One region of the Anaerobacillus sp. QJM3NY_32 genome, then DNA from elsewhere that is predicted to be linked to it. Evidence: riboswitches for the same ligand, from Rfam matches in the RefSeq annotation. Region 1 holds a riboswitch; the other holds the start of a gene.
The links. A riboswitch is a leader RNA that binds a small molecule or an ion and turns the genes downstream of it on or off. The one in region 1 is predicted to bind S-adenosylmethionine.
Positions count from the first base shown of each region.

Region 2: another riboswitch for S-adenosylmethionine. It lies ahead of AC0VYH_RS03940 (2,3-diketo-5-methylthiopentyl-1-phosphate enolase); the one in region 1 lies ahead of AC0VYH_RS14555 (methionine biosynthesis PLP-dependent protein).

Region 1 is NZ_CM149684.1:2,760,354-2,767,938, reverse strand. It holds gene metH (methionine synthase) at 1-1,735, opposite strand, end outside; gene AC0VYH_RS14565 (bifunctional homocysteine S-methyltransferase/methylenetetrahydrofolate reductase) at 1,776-3,632, opposite strand; gene metC (cystathionine beta-lyase) at 3,629-4,822, opposite strand; gene AC0VYH_RS14555 (methionine biosynthesis PLP-dependent protein) at 4,809-5,939, opposite strand; SAM riboswitch class I at 6,013-6,123, opposite strand; gene AC0VYH_RS14550 (DUF1189 domain-containing protein) at 6,209-7,018, opposite strand; gene AC0VYH_RS14545 (Na/Pi cotransporter family protein) at 7,256-7,585, shown strand, end outside.
Region 2 is NZ_CM149684.1:717,725-725,309, forward strand. It holds gene AC0VYH_RS03930 (carbon-nitrogen family hydrolase) at 1-463, opposite strand, end outside; gene AC0VYH_RS03935 (aminotransferase class I/II-fold pyridoxal phosphate-dependent enzyme) at 572-1,744, shown strand; SAM riboswitch class I at 1,828-1,937, shown strand; gene AC0VYH_RS03940 (2,3-diketo-5-methylthiopentyl-1-phosphate enolase) at 2,032-3,231, shown strand; gene AC0VYH_RS03945 (2-hydroxy-3-keto-5-methylthiopentenyl-1-phosphate phosphatase) at 3,228-3,926, shown strand; gene AC0VYH_RS03950 (methylthioribulose 1-phosphate dehydratase) at 3,889-4,512, shown strand; gene AC0VYH_RS03955 (acireductone dioxygenase) at 4,563-5,096, shown strand; gene AC0VYH_RS03960 (GNAT family N-acetyltransferase) at 5,150-5,668, opposite strand; gene AC0VYH_RS03965 (alpha/beta fold hydrolase) at 5,780-6,661, shown strand; gene AC0VYH_RS03970 (ATP-binding protein) at 6,670-7,585, opposite strand, start outside.

The sequences.
Region 1 (7,585 bases):
CGTTTGTTTCGAAAAGAAGTTCATCTGCAAGCCGAACTTCTTTATCAGAAATGGAAGCGTATCGTTCTAATTTCTCAGTGTTCACAATTGCGTAATCTAATCCTGCTTTTGTACAGTGGTACAAATAGGCAGCGTTTAATACTTCTCTCCCTACAGGAGGAAGCCCAAATGATACATTGCTAATTCCGAGTATAGTCTGACAGTCCGGGAGCGCTTCTTTAATAAGCTTTATCCCTTCAATTGTTTCAGAAGCTGAGCCGATGTATTGTTCATCGCCTGTTCCGATTGGAAAAACAAGTGGATCAAAAATGATATCTGAAGATTTGAGACCGTATTTAGAAACGAGTAGCTCATGTGAGCGTTTGGCAACTTCGAGCTTACGTTCAGCTGTTATCGCCATCCCTGACTCATCAATAGTGCCAACTACAACGGCGGCGCCATATTTATGAATAAGAGGAGTGACAGCTTCAAATCGTTCTTCTCCATCCTCGAGGTTAATTGAGTTGATGATCGCTTTTCCTTGTGAATAAGAAAGGGCTTTTTCAATCACCGCGTCATCTGTTGAGTCAATGATAAGAGGGGTTTTTACTTTATTTACAACATATTTCATGAAATTCTCAATATCTGCAAGTTCGTCACTGTCAGGATTTGCTAGGCAAATATCGATAACCTGCGCTCCTTTTTTTACTTGTGAGCGAGCTATTTCAGAAGCCTCTTCAAATTTCTCCTCAGCTATAAGACGTTTGAATTTCCGTGAACCAATCACATTTGTCCGCTCTCCGACAAGAACAGGTCTTGTGTTTTCATCATAGATAAATGGCTCAATCCCTGAAATTGCGTGCGGGTGGGAGTGAGGTGCTTTTCTAGGCTGAACATTCTTCACAGAATCTGATATCGCTCTGATATGAGCAGGTGTCGTTCCACAACAACCGCCAACTACATTTAGCCATCCTTTTTCCGCAAATCCTCTAATTTTTAATGCCAAACTTTCTGGCGTTTCATGATAATGCCCCTCTTCATCTGGAAGACCCGCATTTGGATAGCAACTCACAGAAGTTGTGGCAAGATCTGATAGAGATCGGAGGTGATCTCTCATAAATTCTGGTCCTGTTGCACAGTTTAGACCAACAACAGCTGGGTTCATGTGTTCAAGTGATAAATAAAAAGCTTCAATGCTTTGACCTGCGAGAGTTGTTCCCATCGGTTCGATAGTACCAGAAATGATAAGGGGAACAGAACGATTGCTTTCTTTAAAAGATTTTGAAATCCCAATAAAAGCGGCTTTAACATTTAGCATATCCTGACTTGTTTCAACAAGGAGGAGATCTACGCCACCTTCTAGTAATCCTTTTGCTTGTAATTGATAGGATCGGCATAGAGCTTCAAATGTAGTGCCACCTGTAACAGATAATGTTTTTGTTGTTGGCCCCATTGAACCAGCTACAAAACGGGGCTTATCAAATGTCGTCACTTTGGAAACTGCTTCTTTTGCTAGAATGGCAGATGTGTAGTTAAGCTCTTCAGCAAGATGGCCAAGATTATATTCGTCGAGTACGAGATCGGTCGCTCCGAAAGTGTTCGTTTCAATAATATCAGCACCACAAGCTAAGTAATCATCATGTATTGAGGAGATAAGGTCTGGTCTTGTTAAAGATAAGTATTCGTTGCAGCCTTCGAAATCTTCACCACCAAAATCAGCGGGCTTAAGATTAGCCTGTTGAATCATTGTTCCCATGGCTCCATCAAGAACAAGAATTCTCTTCTTAAGTAGATCTTCAAATGAGGGGTAGACCACTATGAATCTTCCTTTCTTCTTCAATACGAGTTTTTTCTTTAATGTAACGAGTTAATTCTACTGTTAATTCGTAGCGCAAGAACGGTGTTATTAAATAAATGCCATTGAATAAATCGAATGCTGTATCAATTAAGGACTTTGCGATGGCGAGTCCTTCATTTTGTGACTCACTGGCATCGGTGGCTGTGGACATTCGCTTACGTATTGAATCAGATAATTTTATTCCTGGTACTTCATTATGCAGGAATTCGGCATTTCGGTAGCTTGTTAACGGCATGATTCCGATGTAAATAGGGCACGTTAAATGTTTTGTAGCTTCATGTACTTCGATTAATTGTTCTTCGCTATAGATAGGCTGACTAATAAAATAATCCGCCCCATACTGCTGTTTTTTCTCAAGTCTTGCGACAGCTCGATCAAGATGGCGAACATTAGGGTTAAAAGCTGCTGCGATCGAAAAGGAAGTCTTCATCCCAAGTGATTTACCGGAATAAGATAACCCGTTGTTGAATTGTTTGATTAACCGGATAAGGTCGAAAGATGATACGTCATATACAGAAGTTGCACCTGGAAAATCTCCTATTTTTGTAGGATCTCCAGTAACAGCGAGTACCTGATTAATTCCCAGTGTATGAAGCCCCATTATATGCGATTGTAATCCGATGATATTCCGGTCTCTACAAGCTATGTGCACGAGAGGGCGAACATTAAATTGTGACTGAATAGTTGATGCCATAGCTGTATTGCAAATACGAGGTGAGGCAAGGGAATTATCAGCTAGTGTAATAGCATCTACTCCGACTTCTTGTAGGGCCTTCGTACCTTGGAGATACTTCTTTGTATTTAGCTTCTTAGGCGGATCAAGCTCTACGATAACAGAACGTTGCTTTTGAGCAATTTCATGCAAGTGGGGCAAACGTTCTATGTTGTTTTCGGTTTGTGTGACTTCTTTAGCTATTACTTCTATTTTTTTATGAGTAATAGGTTTTGTTCCCTTTAAAGCTTTTGAAACAGCAGCAATATGTTCTGGTGTTGTACCACAACATCCTCCAATTAATCGAACACCTTGTTTGCGGAGAGATTCAGCACTTTGTTTAAAATAATCAGGGGCAGTGGGGTAAACCAATCGTCCCTCCTCATAGTCAGGTAAACTTGCATTTGGATAAGCAGAGAGATAACTAGTTGAAAGGGGGACCTCTTCAAAAGCTTGAATCATGTGATATGGCCCTAGTCTACAATTAACACCTGTCACATCTGCTCCAGACTTTTCTAATTGTTTAAGAGCAGATGGAAGGGAGGTCCCGTTTTGTAAAACCCCGGGTTCATGCATGGAAACTTGAGCTATTATGGGGAGGTTCGTTTGTTTTCGAGCAATCCCAAGGACTGATGAAATTTCTTCAAGATCGTAATAAGTTTCGAGTAAGATCCCGTCAACGCCCTCAAGTAGAAGACAGTATAACTGTTCTCTAAAGCTACGTTTGATTTCATCAAGAGAAGTCTTTTGAGTATTGATTCCTCGTATGCCACCGATCGTTCCAAATACATAAGTCGCTTTGTTTGCTGCTTGTCGAGCTAATTTAACAGCTTCAGTGTTCATTTCTTTTACAAGATCTTCAAGACCATATCTCGCTAATTTACTGTAGTTTGCTCCATAGGTGTTCGTTTGTATCACGTCTGAACCTGCTTCTACATATGCGCGGTGTATGTTTAATACTTGCTCTGGATGCGATAGGTTTAACTCTTCAAAACATTGATCTACCCCATATGAATAGAGAAGTGTTCCCATCGCGCCATCACCGATTAGAATATTGTTTTTTAATTTATTAAGGAAACTCATAGTTGACCACTCGCTTCGGAAGCGGAGTATTGCTTTCTAATAGCTGCAAATCCAATTTTGAAATCTTTTAATAAATCATCAGGATTTTCAAGTCCCACAGACAATCGCAATAATCCATCTGTGATGCCTTGTTTTCTTCGTTCTATAGGAGGCATAGAAGCATGTGACATTCTAGCTGGATAGGAGAGAATTGATTCTACGGCACCAAGACTTACCGCGAAAACAGGAATTTGAACATGCTTTGTGAATAGACGCACGGCATTTTCATCAGGTAACCGAAAGGACAAAACTGCACCAGGACCAGCGGCTTGATAAATATGAGTGGAGTGACCAGGGTGATAAGAAAGCCCTGGATAAAAGACTTCTTCTACCATCTTTTCTTTAGTAAGAGCATGCGCAAGACGAAACGCAGATCTAGACGATTGATCTAGCCGACAATGCAATGTTTTTAAGCCACGGAGAACTAACCAGGAATCGTGAGCGCTTAAAATCGATCCAAACGAGTTTTGCAGGAATGCAAGCTGTTCCGCTAATTCCTCACTTTTTACGGCAGCAAGACCAGCGACGACATCGCTATGTCCTGAAATGAATTTCGTAGCACTATGCAATACGATATCGGCTCCGAAGTCTAACGGACGTTGTAGAGCAGGTGTCATAAAGGTGTTATCGACAAATGTTAAACAATTATTCGCTTTAGCTAATTTAACAACGGCTTGAATGTCAGTTACCTTCAGCAAAGGATTAGAAGGCGTTTCGATATAGATTACTTTAGTATTGGATTGAATACCTCTCGCCACTTCATTTAAATCTGTCATGTCTACAAAAGTATGTTTAATTCCAAATCTCCCGAGAACGTCGTGAATCATGCGATACGTCCCACCGTAGACGTCTTCAGATATAAGAACGTGATCGTTTTGTGAAAGGAGCATAAACGAGGTGGCGATAGCGGCCATCCCAGAAGCAAACGCAAATCCCTTAACCCCACCTTCAAGATTGGCAATTGTTTCTTCAAGCGCTTCGCGAGTGGGGTTGCCTGAACGACTGTAATCGTATTTTCCAGGTTGGTCAAAATCCATCTGATGAAATGTAGAAGCCTGTTGGATAGGGACGCTAACAGCTCCCGTAGCTTTATCAAATTTGTGATCGTTATGAAGAAGTTTTGTTTGAAATGTATAATCAGTATTTGTCAATTTGAACAACCTCCTCTTTAAAAATGGACAATGCTTGATTCAGGTCCTGTATTAAGTCATCAATGTTTTCAATCCCAACAGAGAAACGTAGCAGTCGATTGCACACCCCTTTTTCAAGTCTGATGTCTTCTGGTATCTCAGCATGAGTTTGCGTTGAAGGATATGTGATAAAGCTTTCTACCCCTCCAAGACTTTCAGCAAATGTGACAAGTGTTAATTTTCTAAGAAAGAGATCTACCCATTCTTCGGAGCGCAATCTGAAAGAAAGCATCCCACCTTTATCTGGATAAAAAACGTCTGTTATTGCTTCATGATTTGTTAAAAATTCAGTTATCTTTCTGGCATTCTCTTCATGCTGCTTCATTCTGAGTGGCAAGGTTTTCATGCCTCTCATTAATAACCAGGAATCAAAAGGAGAAAGCACAGCGCCTGCACCGTTTTGGTATTGTTGGATTTCAGCGCAAATATTCTCACCTTTTGCAACCACAAGCCCTGCGAGAATATCATTATGACCGCCTAAATACTTAGTGGCACTATGCACGACGATATCCGCCCCAAGCAGTAGTGGGTTTTGTAGAAGAGGGGTGAACAAAGTATTGTCTACAATAAATAATAGGTCCCTGTTTTCTGTTATCCGTGCAATTTTTTCAAGATCTGTTAATTTCATTAATGGATTAGATGGATTTTCAACAAAAATGGCTTTTGTACGGTGAGTTAGGAGTGATGAAAGTTGTTCATTTCTTTGTGTATCAAAATATGTGAAGGAGATACCATAATGTTTTTCAGCATGGGCAAATAATCGATAAGTCCCACCATACAAATCATCTGAGACGAGAATATGGTCGCCGCTTTTGAATATGGCAAGGATTGCTTGAATCGCAGCCATTCCGGAACTAAAAGCAAATCCCTGATCACCATGTTCGAGTTCTGATATAGCGGATTCTAAAATGGATCGTGTCGGGTTTTTGGTTCTTGAATAATCGAATCCGGTGGATTGACCGATGCCTTCATGGCTATACGATGTGGAGAAGTACACTGGAGGATTTACCGCACCGGTTTTAGTATCTGAATGATTACCTAATTGGACAAGTAGTGTTTCTAACTGTTTATTCGACATAATCAATCTCCTTTTCATTGAATAAGGGCAATAAAAAAAGCCCTCTATAAGAAGAAGACTTTGGTTGCTCTTCTTCTTATCTTCCAAGTTGAAATCAACTTGCTGGAGTTAGCACCTTACCAGAAAATATCTGGTGGTTGCTGAAGCTTCATAGGGCCAGTCCCTCTGCTTCTCTTGATAAGAATTGAAAATATATGGAATTTTATTGTGTCGCTTTTTTCATAATCTACATCACTTTAAAGTGAAAAGCAAGGGATTTGAGTAAATTATCAAAATTTTTCTTCTGTTGAATCATTTGCTCGCTCGTTCGTTACACGTTTTTTTGGTAACGGGATTTCTTTAATCGTAAGATAAAGTAGCATGATGGCCACAATCCAATAAAGTAGGAATCCTAAAGGGACTGCTGTTTTAATGAGGGCCATAATCGCAAAGAAGAGTGTTGGAATTGTTACTGAATAAACAGATAAGACCCAAAGTTGTTTATAAGAAGCTTTTCTTCCGGTAATACTTCTCAATAGTAGTCCAATTGTAGCTAGTACGGTAACTCCTATAAACTTAAGGCCGGTTTGAAACAAATAGATAACGAATATCAGTAACGGAATAAAGATAGGGAGCAGGTTGTCCAGATTATTACTTAGCTCATTAACATCTTGCTTCGTGAAAGTCATCGAACTAAAGTTACTGTAATTAAACTCCTGTCTAGCACCGCTATCTACAACGATTACACGATCTTTTAGGAATGCGATAACGGAATCATATTGATCAACATCATCAGGCTTTGTCTGGTCTGTCGCATCAAAAATAAAAGTATTTTCATCATTTTGTCGAATAAGCGGTTCAGACTGTTCACTTGTTAAAGATCCGTCCTCTAAAGTGAATTCTGGTAGATCTGACATATGTGTTTTGAGATCCTCATAAGCGTTTGTAAAGGATAGAGCCGTCATAATTCCTACTGGCACAGAAGAAAGGAACATAAGTAAAAACACGTACAATATTGGCTTGCCTAGCTTTTGAAAACGGAATCTGGCCATCATCTTAGGGGAAAATAAGCTGTAGTAAAGTTGTTTAAAAACGTTCAAATTAATAATCTCCTTTCTAAATGTGGAGCGTTTCTCCACCCAATCAGTTTATCTTATATAGAGAGAAGGGAACAGTATTCTTGGTGAAACTTTATTGAAATAAATTTGTTTTCAGCATAATATCTTTACAAATCTATATTAACTCTTTACAAAGGGGGGAGCGATGTAGATAATAGACAAGGGACTTTGTTGAGTATTGTCGAAAAAAATAAAACATAAGTGCAAGGGGTTGAAATGATGGAACTCAACGTTCAGGAGATGATCTTTCAGTTTGTGGGAGGTCTTGGTATTTTCCTGTTTGGACTAAAGTATATGGGAGACGGCCTTCAACGATCAGCAGGTGATCGATTAAGAGACATTCTCGATCGTTTTACGACTAACCCGTTTATGGGTGTGCTCGCTGGGGTCATTGTAACTATTCTCATACAAAGTAGTTCAGGAACAACGGTTTTAACAGTCGGTCTTGTTAACGCAGGATTTATGACTCTGAAGCAAGCAATTGGCGTTGTAATGGGTGCGAACATTGGTACAACTGTTACAGCATTTATTATTGGTTTTCCTATTAAA
Region 2 (7,585 bases), 2.0 Mb from region 1:
GAAGCCACTCAGGAAAGCGAATATCATAACAAATGAACCCGGCACATGGGAGTTCTTCAAGTGTAAAATGACTTTTTTCATTTCCAGAAACGAGGAATTTCTCTTCATTCATTAAACGAAACAGGTGCGCTTTGCTATACTCATGAACGAGCTGCCCATCTCGATTGAACACAAGCATGGTGTTCGTTACTTCGCCGTTATGATGCTTAGCGATGGAGCCCCCGACAATATTTACGTCGTTTTTTTTGGCGAGGCGAGATAGAAAAGCAATCGACTTTTCTGCATCAGTATCTCCAATTTCATCAAGACGAGATAAATCATAACCTGTGGACCACAATTCTGGTAAAACGATGATATCTGGTTTGTCACTCACCGCCTTAGAAACAAGCTCTTCAACTTTAGAGAAATTCTTTTCTGGATTGCCAAAAGCAATATCAAATTGCAACAGGGCAAGGTTTTTCATTGATTTGTCCTCCTTACATGTTTAGAAATTGACCTTTACATGGTTGTGTATCCAAGATAACATAACTTATTAGAATTTCTCGAAAATTTTAACAGGATGTGATTCCATTTGAAACAATTTCAAACTTCAGATGCACTTAAACGTTTACCAGAACAATTTTTTGCGAAGCTTGCTGGAAAAGTGAACCGTTATGTAGAGGCGGGATATGACATTATTAACCTTGGCCAAGGAAATCCTGACCAGCCGACGCCTGCACATATTATCGAGTCTTTGCAGCAGGCAGCTGAAAACCCTGCATACCACAAGTATCCGCCATTTAGGGGGCAGCCTTTTCTGAAACAAGCCGCGGCTGAATTCTATAAGCGAGAGTTTGGTGTTGAGCTTGATCCGGAGAAAGAGGTAGCCGTCCTCTTTGGTGGAAAAGCTGGCCTTGTAGAAGTCAGTCAATGTTTGTTAAATAAAAGTGACGTGGCGCTCGTGCCAGATCCTGGCTATCCTGATTATTGGTCTGGAGTTGCGATGGCTGAAGCGGATATGCAAATGATGCCGTTACTTGAACAAAATGATTTTCTGCCTGATTATAGCGCGATCCCAGAGAGTGCTCTTGCAAAAGCAAAGCTCATGTTTTTAAATTATCCAAACAATCCTACCGCTGCTATAGCAACGAAAAGCTTTTTTGATGAAACGGTTAGGTTTGCGGATGCCAATGACATCTGTGTCGTTCATGATTTTGCTTATGGAGCGATCGGATTCGATGGAGAACGTCCTAAAAGCTTTTTGGAAACAGAAGGTGCTAAAGATGTGGGAATTGAGATTTATACTCTTTCCAAAACGTATAATATGGCAGGATGGCGTGTTGGGTTCGCTGTCGGAAACCCATCTGTAGTGGAAAGCATCAACCTGCTTCAGGATCATTTCTACGTTAGTTTGTTTAGTGCAGTGCAAGAAGCAGCTGCAGAAGCTTTACTAGGTTCACAGGAATGTGTTGAGAACCTTCGCCAAACGTACGAATCTAGACGGAATGTATTGATACAGGGGCTTCACGATATTGGCTGGGATGTAACCTCTCCTGCGGGGTCATTTTTTGCCTGGTTAAAAGTACCTGAATCATTTACTTCAGAGGGATTTGCGGACTACTTGCTTGAGAATGTTCAAATTGTAGTTGCGCCTGGGAACGGCTTTGGAGAGTATGGGGAAGGCTATGTGAGAGTAGGCTTATTAACTTCCGAAGAGAAACTCAGGGAGGCAGTTGAACGAATTAATTCTCTTAATCTCTTTTGATTCAGAAAAGTAAAAAAATAGATTGACAGGATTTCCTACGTCTGGCATAATTCGAATCAATTACTTAAACGAATAGTTGCATACTCTTATCCAGAGAGGTGGAGGGACGAGCCCTTTGAAGCCCGGCAACCGATTTTCAAGGTTACTTGAAGACACGGTGCTAATTCTCGCAGCAAAAGCTGGAAGATAAGAGGAAGAGCATGGTGATAACGACCTCTTCCTCGTGAAGGGGTCTTTTTTGTATGATCAAAGATTGAGGACTAGCGCGATGGAAAGGAATGAGCATGATGAGTCATCTTGTGGCAACTTACCTTGTTAAGAATGACCAACAATTATCTAAGCGCGCTGAAGCGATCGCCCTTGGATTAACGATTGGGACTTGGACCAATCTACCGTTATTAGAAAAAAAGCAGTTAAAGAAGCATAAGGGTGAAGTCGTTCACGTAGAGGAAAAAGGGGAAAAGGGCATCATCGCGATTGCTTACCCCACCATCAATTTCAGTGCGGATCTACCTGCGATTTTAACAACAGTCATCGGTAAGCTTTCACTTGATGGTGAAATTAAGCTGGTTGATTTAGAGTTCTCTGCAGGGTTACTAAATCAATTCCCAGGTCCAGCATATGGAATAGACGGTATTCGAAATCTTACAGAAGTATACGATCGACCGCTCGTTATGAGTATTTTCAAAGGAGTTATTGGAAAATCGTTAGGCGAATTGCAGGAACAAATGAAACAGCAGGCGCTTGGTCGAGTCGATTTTGTGAAGGACGATGAAATCCTTTTTGAAAATGAGTTAACCCCTCTTGAAAAGCGAGTACCCGCCTTACGAAAAATGCTGGATGAAACGGCTGAATTGACAGGAAAGCGAACGCGTTACGCAGTGAATTTAACAGGAAGAACGGCAAACCTCAGTGATCGAGCAAAGCTTGCTGTGGAATTAGGAGCAGATGCGCTTCTGTTTAATGTTTTTACATATGGACTAGATGCATTGCAATCACTTTCAGAGGACTCGGATATTCCGGTTCCAATCATGGCACACCCTGCATTCTCTGGTGCAATGGCTGCCTCAAGCACACATGGGGTAAGTTACTCCCTATTACTTGGAAAGTTGCTTCGAACTGCTGGGGCAGACTTTTCCCTTTTCCCTTCGCCTTATGGGAGTGTAGCGCTTGATCGAAGAGAGGCGCTCGCAACAGCAGAAGCCTTAACGAGAAATAATAAGCTGAAAAGAACATTCCCTGTTCCTTCAGCGGGCATTCATCCTGGACTAGTACCGCTTCTTATAAAAGATTTCGGTATAGACAGTGTGATTAATGCGGGAGGTGGCGTGCACGGGCATCCCGATGGAGCAGCTGCAGGCGGAAAAGCTTTCCGAGATGCCATTCAAGCTGTTTTAACAGAGCAACCTCTTGAACAGGCCTCTCAAAATAGTGAGGAACTTCATCAGGCTCTTACAAAGTGGGGGAGCGGGGAGGTAGTGCGATGAAGCAGCCGATTATTTTTTGCGATTTTGATGGCACCATTACGAAAAGTGATAATATCGTTTCTTTGATGAAACGGTTTGCTCCGAAAGAGTGGGAGCAAATAAAAGATGATGTGCTCGCTCAAAATATTTCCATTCGTGAAGGGGTCGGAAGGATGTTTCACTTAATCCCTTCCAAATTGAAACAGGAATTACTCGATTATTTAGTAGCTACAACTGAAATCAGACAGGGTTTTAGCGAATTCGTAGACTACACGAGGCAAGAAGGGATCGAGCTCTATATCGTCAGTGGAGGGATCGATTTCTTTATTTATCCTCTTCTTAAGCCATACGGTATTCCAGAAGAAAATATCTTCTGTAATGGCAGTGATTTTACTACTGATACCATCTCAATAACTTGGCCGTATGCCTGTGGAGACGATTGTACGAAAGATTGCGGTTGTTGCAAGCCAGGTATATTAAATCGTTTTGATAAAAAGGCTAACCGAAAAATTGTGATTGGAGATTCTATTACCGATTTAGAAGCTTCAAAGCAAGCAGATTTTGTGTTTGCTAGAGATTTTTTAGCGGAGAAGTGTCAAGAACTTGGCATTCCAGCCGTTTTATTTGAAACGTTTGATGATATCGTCGAAAAGTTAACTGAAGAAAGGGGGAAGAATCATGTGCCAAGTGGAGAATCGATGGAACGAACTTGCTGATATTAAAGATGAATTAGCAGCAAGAGATTGGTTCCGTGGAACAAGTGGAAATCTTTCAATTAAGGTAAGTGATTCGCCGCTTCAATTTTTAGTAACGGCTAGTGGAAAGGATAAAAGAAAACGAACAAAAGAAGATTTCATTCTAGTGGATAGACAAGGGCAGCCAATTGAAGAGACTCTATTGAAACCATCAGCAGAGACCATTATTCATCAGGCGATCTATTCAAAGACAGATGCAGGCTGTTGCTTACACGTGCATACAGTTGAAAATAATGTTATATCTGAACTTTTTGCGGGAGAAGGAGAAGTTACGTTTCAAGGACTGGAGTTAGTTAAAGCTTTTGGTTTATGGGGACAGAATGACAAAGTGACAGTACCGATTATCGAGAATTCAGCTGATCTTTCTCTACTAGCTCATGATGTGGTGCACGTGCTTAAGAATGACACGAAAGCCATTTTGATGCGAAATCATGGGATTACAGTATGGGGACGTAATGGTTTTGAAGCAAAAAAATATCTGGAAGCATTTGAATTCCTTTTTGAATATCATCTTAAATTACGAAGCTTTCAAGCAATTGTAAGTTAATCAGTAATCAACAAAGTTTCATTAGCTTAACAAAAGAGGAGGAAGCATTAATGGCAGTAATTAAAATACGAAATACAAATGAAGTTATTGAAGGTCAAGATCGAGTAGGGGCATTTCTTCAGAATGAAGGAGTGTTATATGAACATTGGGATGTTGAGAAGCTACCGACGTTTCTTAAGGGGAATTGTCATGTTACAGAGGAACAGAAAAATGAAATTCTGAGTGTATTTGATGATGACATTCGTTCTCTAGCTCAGCGAAATGGATATGGAAACTGGGATGTGGTGGCACTTTCTGAACAAACGCCTGATCTTGATAAGATTCTGAAAAAATTTGAACAGGTTCATGTGCATACTGAGGACGAAGTAAGAGCGATAACGGCGGGACATGGGATTTTTATCATTAAAGGTAGCGTGGGGTATTTTGATGTTGAGCTCGATCCGGGTGACGTGATTTCTGTACCGGTTGATACACCACACTTCTTTACATTAATGGATGATCGGCAAGTTGTAGCCGTACGCCTTTTCATCGATCCATCAGGATGGGTAGCCCATCCATATGAAGAAAAAGAAAGTGTGAAGTGAAAAAAGGGCCGTGAGCAGTCACGGCCATCATTTTTGATTTTGCTTCAATCCCTTTAGCTACAAAATCCAATTAATTCATTCAGGTCGTTCCAACCAAAGCCGGTTTCTTTAAATGTCTTACCTGCAATTTCTGTTTCTTCCACGGCAATTTGAAGTGGATGAAAACTTTCGTAGAATTGAGAAGCTGGGTTTCCATTCAGTACCCAAACAAGCATAGACTGATAAGATTCGCTTCTAAGATGTTTAGCTACCGAGCACAGAAGTTGTTTGCCAACTCCCTTTCCCTGTGCTTCTTCAAGAAGGTATATCGCATAAAGTTCTCCATCGAATTTGTAAGCAGCTGATCTGTTTTTTCCGCCATTCGCAAATCCTATTATTTCCCCTTCTTCGACTGCCACAAGGATAATACTTCCATTTTCAATTCCTTTCCGCCAACGAGCCTCGCGTATTTGAACGTCTAATGAATTCAAATAGTCTTCTGAGATAAGCGCACGGTAAGTCGTTCTCCAGCTGTTTACATGAACATTTGCTATCGCTAAAGCATCATCTACGACCGCTTTTCTGATTTCCATTGATTACCTCCATCTCAATTTGATTTTCCTATCAGACTCATTTCGAGAGAGAGGGAATGAATCCTGCTAGTCGAATATATGAAGTAAGTCATAGTTTAAAGGAAAAGTGAAATGAAAAAAATCATAATAGAAATAGATGGCAGTTATGTTCATGGTTTTGAATGGGGAGATAGGAGTCAGCCAACTGTCATTCTTCTTCACGGTTTAACGAACAATGCACTTGGTTTTAGTGAGATGGCAGAAGGTCTTAAGGATTACTTTCATTTAATCTCGATTGATCTACCAGGCCATGGTGAGACGCCTCCATTTAATGAAGATAAGAGTTATTCTTTTGAACTTCTAACAGAGTGGCTTCATAAGGTTTGTACATCATTAAGTGACGTACCAGTCTGGCTCATTGGGCATTCGTGGGGAGCTGCCCTGGCACTTCATTATAGTAGTCAATTCTCTAAAATGGTAAAAGGTATCGTGATGATTGATGGCGGTTATCTTCATTCTTCTGATGATCCGTCACTAACGCTTGAAGAACTTCTTGAACAAATGTCTCAATGGGTGGTAGAAAATCATTACAGAAAATTGGAAGAATATGAACAAAAGAAGAAAATGGAAATCGGAAGGTGGAGCAAGTATTTAGAGCAAATGGTACATAGGGATATGGAGGAAAGGAAAAATGGCGTAGCCTTAAGGGCTAGTGGTAGTACAGTAAGAGCGATTATGAAGTCCCTCTATCAAGAACCATGCAAAGAAATTTTTCATATGGTAAATGTTCCTATCTATCTCCTAAGGGCAACACTTCCTGTAGCAGATGAAACTAATAGAAAGCATGCAGCAAACGTGATGCGGAATGAAGTGAAAGGTGAATGTAGAATTGACGCTATTCCACAGACAGGTCATGTTCTACATTGGCAAAAACCTAAAGAAGCTTTATATATGGTAGAGAGATGGTTAAAGGAGCAAACAAAGCAAAAGGGCCATACGCAAGGCCCTGAATAACAGGGGGGTTAATTGCCAACCCCCTTTGGAAAAGTGAGCGTAATGATCGTGCCCTTCCCCTTATTACTTTCGATAGTTAAGTTCCCTTTATGTTTTTTTACTATACGTTTGCATATCGTAAGCCCAAGTCCAGTCCCGTTCTTTTTGGTAGTGAAAAACGGAGAGCCGAGTTTCTCAAGCTCTTCATCTGTGATTCCGCTACCATTATCAATGATTCTAATTTGTAATTTATCGTTACATTCTCGGGCTGAGATTGTAATTTCTCCCTCTTCACCGATAGCATCCATCGCATTTTTTATCAAATTAATAAAAACTTGTTTTAATTGATTACTTTCACAATAAATCTCTGGGAGAGAAGAGTGGTACTCTTTTGTTAGAATGATTGCTTTCATATTAGCCTGGCCACTTAGCAATTCAATGACTTCATCTAATATGAGATCGATTCGATTATAGTTAAAATTAATTTTTGTTGGTTTTGCAAGAATAAGAAATTCATCGATAATCTGTTCGATCCGATGAAATTCTGAATCCATCACCTGGGCATAGCGATCAATGTCTTGATCAGAGTTTTTGAACTGTATTAATTTTAAGAAACCCTTTAAAGAAGTGAGCGGGTTTCGAAGCTCGTGTGCGATCCCAGCTGCAAGTTGTCCAACAATCGATAGCTTTTCGGATTGAGCAAGGTGCTCTTCATTCATTCTTTTCTCGGTAATATCTTTCGCAATTCCAATGATCCTCGAAACATTCCCCTCTTCTACAAGTGGCACTAGTGTAATATCAAATAGCTTGTAGCCCTGTTTTGGGAAAGAATAACCTTCTTCAAATTGAATGGTTTTCTTACGAATCATGGCTTCTTGGAATCTTTTAATCGCTTGTATTCCTTGGTCAACCCCTAGAAAGTCTTCGATTCTCCGCCCAGATATG